Regions from separate parts of the Bacillus sp. NPDC094077 genome, predicted to be linked through region 2. Evidence: predicted binding sites of a transcription regulator. Region 2 holds the regulator's gene; each other region holds the start of a gene.

Region 1 (3,286 bases), on a different contig from region 2:
TTTATTTTTCATAATTAAATTGAGGGAAATCATCACCGGCGTTAAGTGTAACTAATAAATTATGTCCATCGAAGAACCACTCATCATCGCCTTCAATAAAGAAGTTAATACCTTCTTCTTGAATTTGAACAGCAGGATGTGCAGGATCATCTTTACGAATTCCTAAAGAAAGTCCTTTTTGCACAGTACTGCAACCACCGTATTGTACGAAAAAGCGTAGTGTATCGCCTGATTGTAAGTTTAATTCGTCTTTATACCATTGTGCTGCTTCTTTTGTTACGGAAAGATTCATGTATAGTTCCTCCAAGTTATGTTGCTTTTTCTTTAGTATAAAAAATAACGCAAAAAGACGCTATTAATATGCTTCACGTTTTCTTTTTGCGTTATGTGGGTTAAGATCTTATTTTTGCTTTTTTGAAAAGTTTGCTTTCGGTTCAGTTTTATTTATAATTCGTCCGATATTCGCACGGTGTTTATAAATAACCATACCTGCTAATAAACACATCGCAATAATGAAGATTTTATCCCCGCTAACAATGGCTGCAATAACAGCAACGACAGCTGTTACCATAGAAGAAAGTGATACGTATCTTGTTGTAAATAAAAGGGTGAAAAATACAACAGCTAATATTGCAAAAACAACCGGTGAGTAGCATAATAGCACGCCAGCAGAAGTTGCAACTGCTTTACCACCACGGAATTTCGCGAAAATCGGATATACATGTCCAAGAACAGCTGCTAATCCGAACCATAGCGGGTGAATATCTAATCCGAAAATAATCGGTAGACCTGTTGCTAATGTACCTTTTAAAATGTCAGCAATTGTAACGATAAAACCTGCTTTTTTCCCTAACGTTCGGAATGTATTTGTTCCGCCTAAATTACCGCTTCCGTGCTCACGAATGTCGATTCCATAACCGATTTTTCCAACGACTAATGCAAATGGAATCGAGCCAAGTAAGTAGGCAACGATAAATAAAAGATATGTAGTAGCCATAAGTTCAGTCTCCTTTATTCAAATGTGTTGATAAAGGGTAAAAAGAGTTTTTCCCGTATATTGTACCATACATTTGTAAAGAGCACATTTCTTTTTTGTAAATGAAAAATTCATTATTTCGTGAAAAAAATTTCACAGGAATGTTACATTTCTCACAGAAACAGCAGGACTATATGTTGTAACATTTTAATCAAAAGATAACAACATATTGATGGAGGGTTATAAATGTTACAACGAAATATACGTGGAGAAGAATTAATGAAAGTGTTTGAGACAATTGTCCACGGCAATGAACAAGATTTAATGCAAGAGAATGCAAATGTAGATGGCCGCTCTCCAATGGGCGTAATGGGAACGTTCGCATCTGAGAGTGCGAAATATTATGCAGTTGAAAATTTATTATCAGATCAAGTGAAACAAGCCATAAATCAAAATATATTATATCCGCATGATTTAGATTTTTATGCGACGGGAACGACGACTTGTTCGCAAATTCCTTTAGCGCAAATGCTTGCTAACGGTTTTCATACTGGACATGGACATATGAGACAACCGCAAGACATTAAAAGTGCATTGGCTCTTTCTTCTATTATTTTTCAAGCGAATCAAAATATGCAACACGGTGGTCAATCGTTTGCACTCTTTGATATTGATTTAGCTCCCTATGTGAGAAAAACAGTAGAGAGACATAAAAAACGATTACAGTCATATCCGCTTACGAAAGAACAAATAGAGGAATTCGCATGGAAAGAAACAGAGAATGATACGTATCAAGCGTGTGAAGCTTTCATTCATAATTCGAATAGTATGCATAGTAGAGGCGGGGGACAAGTACCGTTTATTTCTATTAATTACGGAACAGACACATCGAAAGAGGGTAGACTTTTAATTAAACAACTTTTAAAAGCGACGCAAGCAGGACTTGGAAAAGGAGAAACACCGATTTTCCCTATTCAAATTTTTAAAATGAAAAAAGGTGTGAATTTTGAAGAATGTGATCCAAACTACGATTTGTTTGAATTAGCATTAGAGACAACAGCAGAGCGATTATTCCCTAACTTTTCATTTTTAGATGCTCCATTTAATGCAGTGCATTATGATGGGCGACCTGAAAGTGAAGTATGTTACATGGGATGTCGTACCCGTGTTATGTCTAATATACATGGAGAAGAAACAGCAATAGGAAGAGGTAATCTGTCGTTTACTTCTATTAATTTAGTGAAATTAGGGCTGATTAGTGGATCGAAAGAAGCGTTTTTTGAAGCGCTAAATTATTACTTAGATCTAGGAATTAAGCAATTATTAGAGAGATTCGCGTATCAATGTACGAAGCGAGCGAGAGATTTTCGGTTTTTATATTCACAAGGTGTATGGCGTGGTGGCGAAAAGTTACAGCCTGAAGATTTGGTAGCCCCTATTTTAAAGCAAGGGACGTTAAGTATTGGTTTTATCGGTCTTGCGGAATGTTTAGTAGCTTTAACAGGAAAGCATCATGGAGAAGATGAGGAATCATGGAAACTTGGATATGAAATCATTTCCTTTATGAGGGAGAGAATGGATAAGGCGACAGAAGAACACCAACTGAATTTCTCAATAATTGCAACGCCTGCCGAAGGCTTATCAGGTAAGTTTGTGAAAAAAGACAGAGGAGAATTTGGTGAAATTAGCGGTATAACGAACCATAATTACTATACGAATTCATTCCATGTGCCGGTTTATTATAACATTCAAGCGATAAATAAAATTCGTTTAGAAGGACCTTTCCATGCTCTATGTAATGGAGGGCATATTACGTATATTGAACTAGACGGAGCAGCGATGCATAATCAAAAGGCGTTAAAACAAATTGTACAAGCGATGGCAGAGCATGGCGTTGGGTACGGTTCAATTAATCATCCTGTTGATCGTTGTAAATGCTGCAGTTATCACGGAGTTATTGGAAATGAATGTCCAAGCTGCGGAAATGAAGACGAAGGGAATATAGAGAGAATACGCCGTATAACAGGCTATCTTGTAGGAGATATGTCGAAATGGAATAGTGCGAAACGTAGTGAAGAGATGGATCGGGTGAAGCATAAATGAAAGTTATGAACATTATTCATGATAGCGTAGTAGATGGAGAAGGGTTGCGGACAGTCGTGTTTTTTGCGGGCTGTCCGCATCGTTGTTTTGGCTGCCATAATCCGAAATCGTGGAATATTTGCAATGGAACTGAAATGACAGTAGAAGAAATTGTGAAAGAGATTGAAAATAATTCATTAACTGATGTAACATTTTCAGGTGGAGATC
Region 2 (3,286 bases):
CCGTCACCGCACCAAGAACGATATTTTGCATCGATAACACATCTACACCATACACGTAAGCGAGTGTAATGACACATTCTCGCACTTGATCTGTAATTGCCTTCTTAGGAACGAGGGCGGACAATCCATCTACAAATAAGGAGAAGTCAAAGAAATCGTTCCAAACTTTCGGAACGTCTCCCTTCTCATTATTTGGCATAGTTGTCGTTTTCGGGATACGAAGGTCTTCTTGCGCATGTTCAAGCTGGCCTGGATTAAACGAATCAAATACATCATTGAAAGAACGCGTAATATTTTCATAAGAAGCAAAATCAAATTCTTCTTCTAAGAAATATTGCTTTACTTGATTATATTTTGTCCGACTCAATCGATTGTATAAAAAGATACTTAAAACAATATCATCAAAAAACTGCTTTGGAGATAAAGGTGGTTGCAATTCGTATATAAACATTCGAATATCTTTTTCTTTCTTAATATATACCTTCAAAAGCCCAATTGCTTCTAACTTTACTCGTTCCTCATATATTTCTGGAAGCTGCATTTGCATGGTCACCATAAGGGAATGATGCGTATTTTCTTTTCCAAAGACACGATCTTGCTCTAACTCCCCCCATAGTGTCATGTATAAGCTAAAAGCTCTACTACCTATTAACGGTTGATACAACATCGTTAACACTTTTCGGTCATAATTATGTAGTAGTCCTTTCGCACTTACTTTATAACGATCAATCGGCAATAGCTCCATCCATGACTGTTTTTCCATTCTTGCTTTTCCTTTCTCTCATCCAATCTATCCTCTAATTCATTCGTCCTATCTTCATTATATAATTTATTAGTGAAAAAGAGCTATTAGCTTACGCTTCTAGCTCTCTTATCTCATTATTTACAGTATGTAAAGAGAATAAAGTGAAACTTTAATCAGTGGGGATTTTGTCCATCCTCCACTGATTATTAGTTGAACCAATCGGGCAGTTATCTCCCACCTAACTTCCTCGCATTCGCCGAAGTTTGAGGCGAGAGTCTTACTGCCCGCAAATAGCGGGATAAAATATAGCTTCTACTCTCTTTCTTTTTGCAGTATATCTTTTAATTCTTCAATAAATACATTTAAATCTTTAAATTGACGATATACAGAAGCAAAACGCACGTAAGCAACATCATCAATATCACGAAGTTCTTCCATAACAATTTCACCAATCATATCACTTTTCACTTCTGATATACCTAAATTACGTAGTTCACGTTCCACACTTTGTGTTACTTCCTCTAATTGTCTTAAAGATACGGGTCTTTTTTCACACGCTTTAATTAAACCGCGTAAAATCTTTTCTTTATTAAACTCTTCTCGCGTACCTTCTTTTTTAACAACGATAAGAGGTGACTCTTCTACTCTTTCAAATGTCGTAAAGCGACTTAAACAACTTTCACACTCTCTCCTTCTTCGAATAGAACGCCCTTCATCTACCGGACGCGAATCTAACACTCTTGTGCCATTATGAGAACAGGATGGACAACGCAATTCATTCACTCCTTTACAATTTAATCTTTATTTTTCTCTACTCACTTCACGTAAAAATATATATACAATATTATATAACTCATTCTAACGCTCTTACCACTTTGAATTTACACGCACCATCTCGTTTTATCATACCCTAGTAACCAGCTGCCATATCTTCAAATAAAATGATAGGTGAAGCGCTAACTTACCTGTAAGGGCACACTTCATCCAACTAATGAGTACTTTAGATTTTTCCTTTTTTATAAACTAAAAAAGAGGTGCATTATACACCTCTTTACATTTTAAATCAATTATGTTCTTTTTTAAAGAGCTTTTGTTTCTCTCTGCTTAATTTCGAAGCTACCAGTGCCTCGAGGAAGCTCGATGCTCTCACGCGTTTTCGCGTTTAAACCTTCTGCAATATATTCTGCAGCAACATTTGGATCAATACGATCCCCACAAGTATAAACATCAATACTTGCGTAACCGTGCTCCGGAAAGCTATGAATTGTTAAATGTGATTCCGAGATAATTACTACTCCACTTACACCTTGTGGTGCAAATTTATGAAAAGCAACCTCACGTACTTCAGCACCAGCTCTTAGTGCTGCATCCACAAATAATTGTTCAATATACGGCATGTCATTAAGCTTGTCGAAATCGCAATCCCAAAGTTCAGCGATCACGTGACGACCCATCGTATCCATAGTATCCATTCTACAGTTCCCCCTTGTAAATTTAATCTAACTGTTCGAATTGAAAACTAATTTGCAATTTGGCTTGCTCCACTACCACGGGGGAAAGTTAGTCCAGAGAGGTCCTAACCCTTTAAGTAGTGACTACGTACCTCAGCTCTTAAGTTTACGAGTGTTAGTATACTTTGTTTATTTTCATTTTGCAACAACAGTTTTTTCGATTTTCTGTCATATTTTCCTCTTTACTTTTCCCTAAAAAAAATAAATGATTCACGAATGCAGTAATCCCAACGTTTCGTGGTATGTCCACTTTTTAAAATATACTCATATAATTTTTTCCTTTTTCAGAAAAAAATAAAAAAAGAGGGCAAATATTCACTTGCCCTCTCCCTTATTCACTTAAATATGTTGCACATTTTCTTGTTTTGCTAATTCACCAACAACTAACGTTACAAGATCTACAACACGACGAGAGTAGCCCCACTCGTTATCATACCAAGCAAGTACTTTCACTTTACGATCTCCCATTACCATTGTAGATAAACCATCAATGATAGCTGAGTGTGTATTTGTATTAAAGTCGATAGACACTAATGGCTCTTCGCTAAATTCTACAATACCTTTTAACGCACCGTTTGCAACAGTTTTGAATGCTTCATTAATTGCTTCAACTGTTACATCACGTTTTACATCTACTACTAAGTCAACAAGAGACACGTTTGGTGTTGGTACACGAAGTGCCATACCATGAAGTTTTCCATTTAGGTGCGGAAGAACTTTTGCTAGCGCTTTCGCAGCACCTGTCGTTGTCGGAATGATCGACTGTCCACAAGCACGTGCTCTTCTTAAATCTTTATGTGGGTTATCAATATTTTTTTGGTCATTTGTATAAGCGTGAACAGTTGTCATTAAACCGTTTTCAATTCCGAACTGCTCATCTAACACCTTTACAACAGGCGCTAAACAGTTTGTTGTACAAGATGCATTTGAAATAACAGTATGTTTCGTAATATCTAATTGGTCTTCGTTCACACCGACTACAATTGTTACGTCCTCATTTTTACCAGGCGCTGTTAAAATTACTTTTTTC
Region 3 (3,286 bases), on a different contig from region 2:
TTTTTTCACAGTTGGTGCATTCGGAATAATCGTCATATCAGAAACAGCTGTTAAAGCTTCCATTCCCGCATGAACTGCTTCACGAATTTCTTTATTTTCCATTACATTTACGATATTTAACGATCCTAAGTTACAGTTAATATCACGGCGGATAATATCATCTGTACCGTAATCGTTTATTTCAGAAGTTTCTTGAAGCTGGAAAATTTCTGTACACAAGTTCGACATCTTCACAGTTCCAATATCCTTCAGTGGATGTTGATTATTTGCATTTGATTTAAACATTAAGTATGGGTAGCCAGACTCAAGTTGGATCATAGCAATTTTAATAAGCATATCACGTGCACTAATATCTAGTGGCTTCTTCTTCACTTTCGGATTGCTCATTAATTCATCGTACATTTCATCAATGTCAATATCATCTAAATGCTTTCCGTATTCCTTATACACTGTATAAGGCGCAAAAACATGGAACGGTTCGTTTTTCTCAGCAAGCTCAAAGAACTTACTTGGGACGATAATTCCGATTGATAGAGACTGAATACGGCTCTTTTCATCGGCATTTATTTTTTTTGTATCAAGGAATTCAATAATATCCCAATGGAAAATGTTTAAGTATACTGCGCCGGCACCTTTTCGTTGGCCAAGTTGATTCGCATATGAAAACGAATCTTCAAGCAATTTCATAACAGGTACTACTCCACTTGCAGCATTTTCGATACCTTTAATTTGCTCACCGCGTGCGCGTAGCTTAGATAAGTTTAAAGCTACTCCCCCGCCAATTTTCGATAATTGCATTGCAGTATTAATGTTAAAGCCGATTGAATTTAAGCTATCATCCATCTCTAACAAGAAACAAGACACCATTTCTCCTCTTCTGCTTCTTCCCGCATTTAAAAAGGTTGGTGTCGCTGGTTGGTAGTTTTGTTTGACAATCATGCTTGCAAATTGTTTTGCTTTCGCAACATCACCGCGTCCTAAGTATAATGACACAATTGCTACACGATCTTCATAGCTTTCTAAGTATTGTTTTTGATCATTTGTTTTTAACGCGTAATCTTTGTAGAACTTAGATGCTGCCATATAAGATTGGAACTCGAAGTTTTCACCATAAGCGATGTTATATACTCCTTCTACTTCCTCCAAGCTATACTCGTCCAGAACGTTGTAATAGTAATCATGTTCTTTCATATACTCCATTCGCTCTGCCACGCTATTAAAATGAACGGTATTCGCTCTAGCTTCTTCCATAAAGACTTCTAATGCTTCTTTATCTTTATGTAGCTGATAGAAACCGTCCTGCATTTGCGTGATTTCATTATTCAGTTCAATGTGTCGCAATCTCCCGCACCCTTTCCTTAAAATATTCTACATCGTTATTTGTTCCAGATAACTCAAATTTTGATACAATAGGCACTTCATATTTAGCAGAAATTTTGTCAGCACTTGCACCGAACATGTCTCCCCAGTTACGATTGCCGCTTGCAGATACGCCTTTTAATTTTTCATTATTGCGCTCTAAAAAGTCTAAAACACGTTCTGGTACATTGCCAAAACCTGTTGTATACGTAATAAGAATAAAATCTTCATCTATTACTAGATCTTCATCAATTTGAACGGCCGGCATATTTAATTTGTGGATGAAACGCTTCACGTTTCCTGTCATAGAATCATATGCAACTAACATTTCCGACCCTCCCTCTCCAATCTATACTCTCTGTATGTCGCTCTCGATTTCTCTATATATTGTATTACGTTTCAAAATAAGACACAAGATATATGTATAAATTCTTTCTTTTTTTAACTTTTACTTTTCGACATGATAGCCATTTTTTTTCAATACAATGACTATGAAACAACATTCTAAAACTCATGTCAATAAAGTGCTTTTCAAAAAAGTTGTCAACGAATTTAACCTTATTTTAAAAAAAGTTAACAATATTTTTTGTCATAAAACGGTAAATGCTGGAGGAATATATTTCTCCAGCATCACGCAAAAAAGAACAGACATGAAACGATAATCTGTTCTAACAAACGATTACATTTATCAATTTTACTTTATTAAATATTATACATATACTTTCGTTGCTCGTTACATACTAAAAGATAACTATTATAGAAAAAGATTATTATTATGGAATTTCAATTTATTTATGAAAAGTTTATTCAGAGTGCTCAATACGCAAAATATCTTTTACAAATATGTGATGTGGATTCTCATCTTTATCAAGCATTGTACATACAGGAGCTTCTTCATCAAAGTATACGATCATTCCTTCTATGTACTGATATGTATTTTGAACTTGTACAGTTACTTTAATTTCTGCTGCTTGCTCATACGCCCTTTTTATTTTCTGAAGCATTTTTGTTGAACATTTTCGTTTCTCTGGATACATAACCATTCCCATAAATCTATTGCCAGCTCTATCTTTCCACATATAATCCCAATGCGGTAAAATGCCTTGTTTAAAATCGCCCATAATTCTCCTCTCCTTTATCTTCTATTTATGAACGTGGCGTTTCTGAATATGTATAAATTACTTGCCCGCCGCGCTGTGCGTTCCCAATAATATGTTTAAAATCTTCTCGACTTACTACAACTTTCCTAAACGTATAAAATACATCTTTCGTTGCAACATACTCCTTTATCTCGCCATTTTTCAGCTGATCCAAAATTGTATTTGCTAATTGTTCATCCATGTATTTCACCTCTATGCAATATTTTATTTTATCGTATATTCTATAGGTCAACAACTGTAAAATTATCCAGCTGCTATTCTCCAATTTCATATTCATTATTTGTAAAACAATTTTATTTTACTATATGTCCACTAAATATCATATACTAACATAGCTACTTCTCTATATCAAACATTTCGACATTCAATCATACAAAGTTCCATACCACTATGTTACAATATACGAATAGAACTAGGAGGGATACTATGATTCGGAAAGCAACAAAGACAGATGCAAAGGCAATAGCCCCTTTATTGTATAACGCTCTGCACGAAATTGCTGAAAAAATCACTGGTAGCACAGTTGAAGCAAAAGTATTACTTGGACTTGAAACATGGTTCACAAAAGAAAATAATCGATTGAGCTATGAAAACTGTTTAGTAGCTGAACAAGATGGAAAAGCAGTTGGGGTTATTGTCGTTTATCACGGTAGTGACGCTGAACAACTTGATGCACCAATCGTACACTACTTAAGAGAACTACATGAAGACGAATCCATTACGTTAGAAAAAGAAGCTGAACTTGATGAGTATTATATTGACACGTT

The links. The regulator NrdR, encoded in region 2, represses ribonucleotide reductase genes. The targets are predictions, from matches to a motif close to AACACNATATATNGTGTT.
Region 1: a site for NrdR is predicted at 1,163-1,180, ahead of ACQKNR_RS00510 (anaerobic ribonucleoside triphosphate reductase). Genes of this name have one in related genera too.
Region 3: a site for NrdR is predicted at 1,736-1,753, ahead of nrdI (class Ib ribonucleoside-diphosphate reductase assembly flavoprotein NrdI). Genes of this name have one in related genera too.

What each region holds. Positions count from the first base shown of each region.
Region 1 covers NZ_JBNNUF010000001.1:111,262-114,547, reverse strand. The annotation lists gene ACQKNR_RS00520 (HesB/YadR/YfhF family protein) at 2-292, opposite strand; gene plsY (glycerol-3-phosphate 1-O-acyltransferase PlsY) at 401-997, opposite strand; gene ACQKNR_RS00510 (anaerobic ribonucleoside triphosphate reductase) at 1,223-3,079, shown strand; gene nrdG (anaerobic ribonucleoside-triphosphate reductase activating protein) at 3,076-3,286, shown strand, end outside.
Region 2 covers NZ_JBNNUF010000005.1:261,422-264,707, reverse strand. The annotation lists gene ACQKNR_RS15535 (replication initiation and membrane attachment family protein) at 1-763, opposite strand, end outside; gene nrdR (transcriptional regulator NrdR) at 1,058-1,519, opposite strand; gene speD (adenosylmethionine decarboxylase) at 1,825-2,208, opposite strand; gene ACQKNR_RS15520 (glyceraldehyde-3-phosphate dehydrogenase) at 2,596-3,286, opposite strand, start outside.
Region 3 covers NZ_JBNNUF010000003.1:310,159-313,444, reverse strand. The annotation lists gene nrdE (class 1b ribonucleoside-diphosphate reductase subunit alpha) at 1-1,341, opposite strand, end outside; gene nrdI (class Ib ribonucleoside-diphosphate reductase assembly flavoprotein NrdI) at 1,328-1,687, opposite strand; gene ACQKNR_RS10295 (hypothetical protein) at 2,163-2,480, opposite strand; gene ACQKNR_RS10290 (hypothetical protein) at 2,506-2,700, opposite strand; gene ACQKNR_RS10285 (GNAT family N-acetyltransferase) at 2,946-3,286, shown strand, end outside.